3 regions of the Phytopseudomonas flavescens genome follow, and region 1 is predicted to be linked to each of the others. Evidence: predicted binding sites of a transcription regulator. Region 1 holds the regulator's gene; each other region holds the start of a gene.
What was found. Region 1 encodes sigma-54, which starts transcription at its own class of promoters, with help from an activator protein. Its sites were predicted from a motif close to ANTGGCATNNANNTTGCTNT; they were not measured.

Region 1 (2,202 bases):
GCACTCGGATTCAGGCATATAATTTGCTTCCTAGTGGCGCTTTGGCGCCCTGTCGTGGATCGCGCACAGACGCCAGATAAGGTCTGCAATGAAACCATCGCTAGTCCTGAAAATGGGCCAGCAGCTGACGATGACACCGCAGCTGCAACAAGCCATTCGCCTGCTCCAACTGTCCACGCTGGATCTGCAACAGGAGATCCAGGAGGCACTGGAGTCGAACCCGATGCTCGAGCGTCAGGAAGAAGGCGACGACTTCGACAATTCGGACCCCATGGCCGACGGCGCGGAAAGCGCACCCACGGCGGCCGCTCAGGAAGAGAAATTTCAGGAACCAACTTTCCAGGAAAACACCCAGACCGTCGACAATCTGGAAGAAGGCGAATGGGGCGAGCGAATCCCCAGCGAACTGCCGGTCGACACGGCCTGGGAAGACGTCTATCAGACCAGCGCCAGCAGCCTGCCAAGCAATGATGACGACGAGTGGGACTTCACCACTCGCACCTCTGCCGGCGAGAGCCTGCAGAGTCACATGCTCTGGCAACTCAACCTGGCACCTATGTCCGACAAGGACCGCCTCATCGCAGTGACGCTGATCGACTGCATCAATGGTCAGGGCTACCTCGAGGAAACCCTCGAAGAAATCACCGACGCCTTCGACCCCGAACTCGATGTCGAGCTCGATGAAGTCGAAGCCGTGCTGCACCGCATCCAGCAGTTCGAGCCTTCCGGCATCGCCGCCCGCGACCTGCGCGAGTGCCTGCTTCTGCAACTGCGCCAACTGCCGGCCAATACCCCCTGGCTGAGCGAGGCCCAGCGCCTCACCAGTGACTACCTCGACCTGCTCGGCAGCCGCGACTACAGCCAGCTGATGCGCCGCATGAAGCTCAAGGAAGACGAGCTGCGCCCGGTCATCGAGCTGATTCAGAGCCTCAACCCGCGCCCCGGTTCGCAGATCGAATCGAGCGAGCCCGAGTACGTGGTGCCTGACGTGATCGTGCGCAAGCACAACGATCGCTGGCTGGTGGAACTCAACCAGGAGGCCATGCCTCGCCTGCGCGTCAACGCGCAGTACGCAGGCTTCGTGAAGCGCGCCGACTCCAGCGCCGACAACACCTTCATGCGCAATCAGTTGCAGGAAGCACGCTGGTTCATCAAGAGCCTGCAGAGCCGCAACGAAACCCTGATGAAGGTCGCGACGCAGATCGTCGAACACCAGCGCGGCTTCCTCGACTACGGCGACGAAGCCATGAAGCCGTTGGTACTGCACGACATCGCCGAAGCGGTGGGCATGCACGAATCGACCATCTCACGCGTCACCACCCAGAAGTACATGCATACACCGCGTGGCATTTACGAGCTGAAATACTTCTTCTCCAGCCACGTCAGCACCTCCGAAGGCGGCGAATGTTCGTCCACCGCGATCCGCGCGATCATCAAGAAACTGGTCGCCGCGGAAAATGCGAAAAAGCCATTGAGCGATAGCAAGATCGCTGGTTTACTGGAAGCACAGGGCATTCAAGTGGCGCGCCGCACAGTCGCCAAGTACCGTGAATCGCTCGGTATAGCGCCTTCGAGCGAACGCAAACGACTGATGTGAGCGGCCTTGTAGTAGAGCCCCAGTGTTCCTGCGGCAGGTGTATAGCCTGCCACTCACACACGGCAACAAGGAGAAGCGGTATGCAAGTCAACATCAGTGGGCACCAGCTGGATGTGACAGACGCACTACGCAGCTACATCGAGGAAAAGCTCGGACGTCTCGAGCGGCACTTCGACAAGATCACCAATGTGCAGGTCATCCTGGAGGTCGAGAAGCTCAAGCAGAAAGTCGAAGCCACCTTGCACATCGCCGGAGGCGAAGTGGTGGCCAATGCCGAGCATGAAGACATGTACGCCGCCATCGATCTACTGACCGACAAACTTGACCGCCAACTCATCAAGCACAAGGAAAAACAGCTCGACCGCCAGCAGGGCGCAATGGCCCGCTGACCTCGTCCTTCTCCTATGATCCGACTTGAAAATATCCTGACCCCCGGCCGTTCCCTCGTGAACGTGCCGGGCGGCAGTAAAAAGCGTGTACTCGAACAGATAGCTGCCGTGATCGCGCGCGACCTGCCCGATCTCGATGGCCAGACCATCTATGAAAGCCTGATCGCCCGGGAGAAACTCGGCTCGACCGGTTTCGGCAATGGCATCGCCATTCCT
Region 2 (2,202 bases), 3.0 Mb from region 1:
ACCGACCAGCGAAGAAGCCTGCAGGGCCTGGGAAGACTGGTAGCCGGAGAGAATGGTTTCCATGCTCGAGTTGAGCTTCTCGACGCCCTCAACGGTACTGAACTGCGCCAGCTGGGCGATGAACTCGCCATTGCCCTGAGGCTCAAGCGGGTTCTGGTTGTTCAGCTGCGCCACCAGCAGGTTGAGGAACTGGTCCTTGCCCAGCTCCTTGTTCTGCGTGGTGGAATCCTGCTTGACCTGATACTTGTCCAGTACCGAACTGGAGCTGACGCCATCAACAGTGCTCATCTCTCACTCCCGGCTCACTGACCCAAGGTCAGAACGCGCTGCATCATCTGCTTCGCGGTATTCATCATTTCCACGTTGGTCTGGAAGGCACGACTGGCAGAAATCATGTCCGCCATCTCCTCGACCACGTTGACGTTGGGGTAGTACACGTAGCCCGCTTCGTCGGCGGCCGGGTGGTTAGGCTCGTAACGTGGCATCAGGCTGCTCTGATCCTCGACGATACCCAGTACCTGAACACCCGCGCCTGACTGATCCTGATCGGCGAACAGCGAACCGTTCTCGCCACCCTGGGCCTGCTGAAACACGGTGGCGAATACCGGATGACGAGCCCGGTAGGTCTGATCGATGCTGGAAGACACCGTTTCGGCGTTGGCGATGTTGCTGGAAATGGTATTCAGGCGAGTGCTCTGGGCACTCATGCCGGTTCCGGCGATGTTGAAAACGCTGGTAAGTGACATATCGGGCTCCTTTATTCACCACGCAGGGCGCTGACGAGCCCTTTGAATTTGCTGTTGAGCAGCGTGAAGCTGGTCTGGAAAGCCACCGAGTTCTCGGCATAGTTGGCCTGCTCGACCTGAGCGTCCACGGTGTTCTGATCGATCGATGGCGCAGTCGGCGTTCGATAAGCCAACGCCGCATCGCCCATTGGCACGCCTTCTGCTGCGATATGCCGGCTGTTGGTGGTTTTCAGACCGGAGTTGCCGCTGCCGCTGCTCTTGGCAGCCTGCTGGGCCAGCACGGAGGCGAAATCCAGATCTCGCGCCTTGTAGTTGGGGGTATCGGCATTCGCCATGTTATTGGCCAACACCTCGGCACGCTGAGCGCGGAAGCCCAGTGCCTTCTCGTGAATGCCAAGCGCGTTATCAAAGCTGATGCTCATCTCAGGAACCTTTGCCGTATCGGCCAGCCGGTTTTCGTGCAAAGTTCTCAGCAAAGCACGTGCCAATTTATTTTTTATCTTATAAATCAGCTGGATAAGCTAAAACAAAGGGAAGCGGCAGGCGCGGGCGGCAAAGCTTTTCCGCCGATTGGCAAGCTGAGAGCGGCAATTGAACCAGGGCTTGCCGCTTTTCTGACGCGAGGGTGACGGAACACCGTCAGGCGAGGAGAACGAACCGAATGAAAAAAGGAGGCCGGTGGGGCCTCCTTTTCGCTATCGCTGAATCACTTGGCTTTGTAAATGATCCCTGGGCTGCACTGCACCATCTGGTACTTCTCCGGCAAACCATTGAGGGCTTCGGAAGCGCCAAGGAACAGATAACCGCCTGGCTTGAGCATCGCATGGATGCGCGTAAGGATGTCCTTCTTCACATCGGCGGAGAAGTAGATCAGCACGTTGCGGCAAAACACGATGTCGAACTTGCCGAGGCTGGCGTAACTGTCCAGCAGGTTCAGCGGGCGAAACTCGACGCGGCTCTTGATCGCCGGCTTGACCACCCAGCGCCCCGGCCCCTTGGGGTCGAAGTAACGCTGCAGCCGCTCCTGGGCAAGACCGCGGCCCATCGCCAAGCTGTCGTACTCACCGGATTTGCAGTTGTTGAGCATGGTCGGCGAAAGATCAGTGGCCACGATCTGCACACCGGTCTTGAGCTGGCCGATGTTGCTGCGCTCGAACTCATCGATGCTCATCGACAGCGAATAGGGCTCTTGCCCCGACGAACAGGCCGCCGACCAAATTCGCAGGCGCTGCCCAGGGTAGGCCTTGATCAGCTCGGGCAACACTCGATTCTTGAGCACTTCGAACGGATAGGCATCTCGAAACCACAGGGTTTCGTTGGTGGTCATGGCATCGACCACCTGCTCGCGCAGACCACTGCGCGGCTGGGTCTGCATGCGCTGCACCAGTTCGCCCAGGGTCTTGATACCGTTGGTCTCCATCAGCTTGTTCAGCCGACTGGAAACCAGGTACTGCTT
Region 3 (2,202 bases), 1.7 Mb from region 1:
CCCGCGATTTCGCGCGCATGGCGCGCTCCCACAGGTACTGCGCCGAAGGGCAGCTCGCAGGATGGGTGAACATCCATCCTGCGCCCGCGAACCTGCCTGAAGAATCGCAGGGAACGGCGGTTCCGCGATCAACTGTGGGAGCGGGCCATGCCCGCGATTTCGCGCGCATGGCGCGCTCCCACAGGTACTGCGCCGAAGGGTGGCTCGCAGGATGAGTGAACATCCATCATGCGTCCGCGAATCTGGCTGAAGAATCGCAGGGAACGGCGGTTCCGCGATCCACTGTGGGAGCGGGCCGTGCCCGCGATTTCGCGCGCATGGCGCGCTCCCACAGGTACTGCGCTGAAGGGCAGCTCGCAGGATGGGTGAACATCCATCCTGCGCCCGCGAACCTGCCTGAAGAATCGCAGGGAACGGCGGTTCCGCGATCCACTGTGGTAGCGGGCCGCGCCCGCGATTTCGCGCGCATGGCGCGCTCCCACAAGTTGGTGCGCTGAAGGGCGATCCGCCTGATGGATGAACATCGACCCTGCGCCCGCTGACCTGTCTGGAGAACCGCAGGGAACGGCGGTTCTGCGATCCACTGTGGGAGCGGGCCGTGCCCGCGATTTCGCGCGCATGGCGCGCTCCCACAGGTACTGCGCTGAAGGGCAGCTCGCGGGATGAGTGAACATCGACCCTGCGCCCGCTGACCGATCTGACGAATCGCAGAGAACGGCGGTTCCGCGATCAACTGTGGGAGCGGGCCATGCCCGCGATTTCGCGCGCATGGCGCGTTCCTACAGGCACTGCGCCGGCAGGTAGCGCTTACCCGACCTGCGCCCACGAATCCGCTTGGGCTGCCCCGAAATGGTGAGTTTCAGGATCGCCTGCTTCATCTTGGTTCGTATCCTGCGCCAGTCGCGCCGATCTGCAGGAGCCTGCCAAGCCCTTTGCCATGGGCCTTCCCGGCTTTTTCAAGGCCTTGGCATGCAACCTGCTATCAAACCTGTGCACCCATCATCGATGGGGCCGGTGAACAGGCCATGACCTGATACTCACCCCACATAACTGAATCCAAGGCAAAGACGCCTGAAGCTGACAACAGCTCCAGGCGTCTTTTTTTTGCGTTGCAGAAAACCGTGATACCGCAGCAGACAGAGGGCAGGCTATGAATTCCATCGTCACATCGATCAAGCGCGAGAACCTGATCGTCATCGGCAACGGCATGGTCGGCCACCACTGCGTGGAGCAGCTGATCGCCAGCGGCGCCCTGCATCGCTATCAGGTGCACGTGTATGGCGAAGAGCGCCAGCGCGCCTACGACCGTGTGCACCTGTCCGAGTATTTCTCCGGCAAGGATGCCGAAGCCCTGGCCCTGGGCGAGCCTGATCTGTACGCCCGCAACGGCGTGCATCTGCACCTCGGCGAGCAGGTGCTGGAGATCGACCGCGAGAACCGCGAAGTCGTCACCACCAACGGCCGTCGCGGCTACGACCGGCTGGTGCTGGCCACCGGTTCCTATCCGTTCGTGCCGCCGATTCCGGGCGCCGAGGGCAATTCGCGCCTGGTCTACCGCACCCTGGACGACCTCGACGGCATCCGCGCTGCCGCGGCCAGCGCCCGCCGTGGCGTGGTGGTGGGCGGCGGTCTGCTCGGTCTCGAGGCGGCCAATGCCCTCAAGTCCCTTGGCCTGGAAGCTCATGTGGTGGAGTTCGCGCCACGCCTGATGCCGGTGCAGCTGGATAACGACGGTGGCGACGCATTGCGGGCGCGCATCGAGGCCCTGGGTGTGGGTGTGCATCTATCGCGCGCCACCCAGGAGATCGTCATCGGTGAGGAATACGCCTACCGCATGAAGTTCAATGATGGCGAATTCCTTGAGACCGACCTGATCGTGTTTTCCGCCGGTATTCGTCCGCAGGACGCCCTGGGCCGTGCCGCCGGGCTCGACATCGCGACCCGCGGGGGCGTGGTGGTCGACAACGACTGTCGCACCAGCGACCCGGCGATCTTTGCCATCGGCGAATGCGCGTCCTGGAATGGCCTGGTCTTCGGCCTGGTCGCGCCGGGCTATTCGATGGCCCGCAATGTCGCCGCACAGCTGGCTGGCGCGCCCCACGAACTATTCACCGGCGCCGACATGTCGACCAAGCTCAAGCTGCTTGGCGTCGACGTCGGCTCCATCGGCGATGCTCACGCCGCCACGCCGGGGGCTAAGAG

Region 2: flgB (flagellar basal body rod protein FlgB) is a predicted target of sigma-54. The motif match lies at 1,216-1,235, and genes of this name have one in related genera.
Region 3: nirB (nitrite reductase large subunit NirB) is a predicted target of sigma-54. The motif match lies at 964-983, and genes of this name have one in related genera.

Annotation. Positions count from the first base shown of each region.
Region 1 covers NZ_JACBYV010000001.1:5,753,777-5,755,978, reverse strand. Annotated here, with positions in the region: gene FHR27_RS25645 (RNA polymerase factor sigma-54) at 89-1,597, shown strand; gene hpf (ribosome hibernation-promoting factor, HPF/YfiA family) at 1,678-1,986, shown strand; gene ptsN (PTS IIA-like nitrogen regulatory protein PtsN) at 2,002-2,202, shown strand, end outside.
Region 2 covers NZ_JACBYV010000001.1:2,738,491-2,740,692, forward strand. Annotated here, with positions in the region: gene flgD (flagellar hook assembly protein FlgD) at 1-288, opposite strand, end outside; gene flgC (flagellar basal body rod protein FlgC) at 303-746, opposite strand; gene flgB (flagellar basal body rod protein FlgB) at 758-1,168, opposite strand; gene cheR (protein-glutamate O-methyltransferase CheR) at 1,453-2,202, opposite strand, start outside.
Region 3 covers NZ_JACBYV010000001.1:4,052,363-4,054,564, reverse strand. Annotated here, with positions in the region: gene nirB (nitrite reductase large subunit NirB) at 1,151-2,202, shown strand, end outside.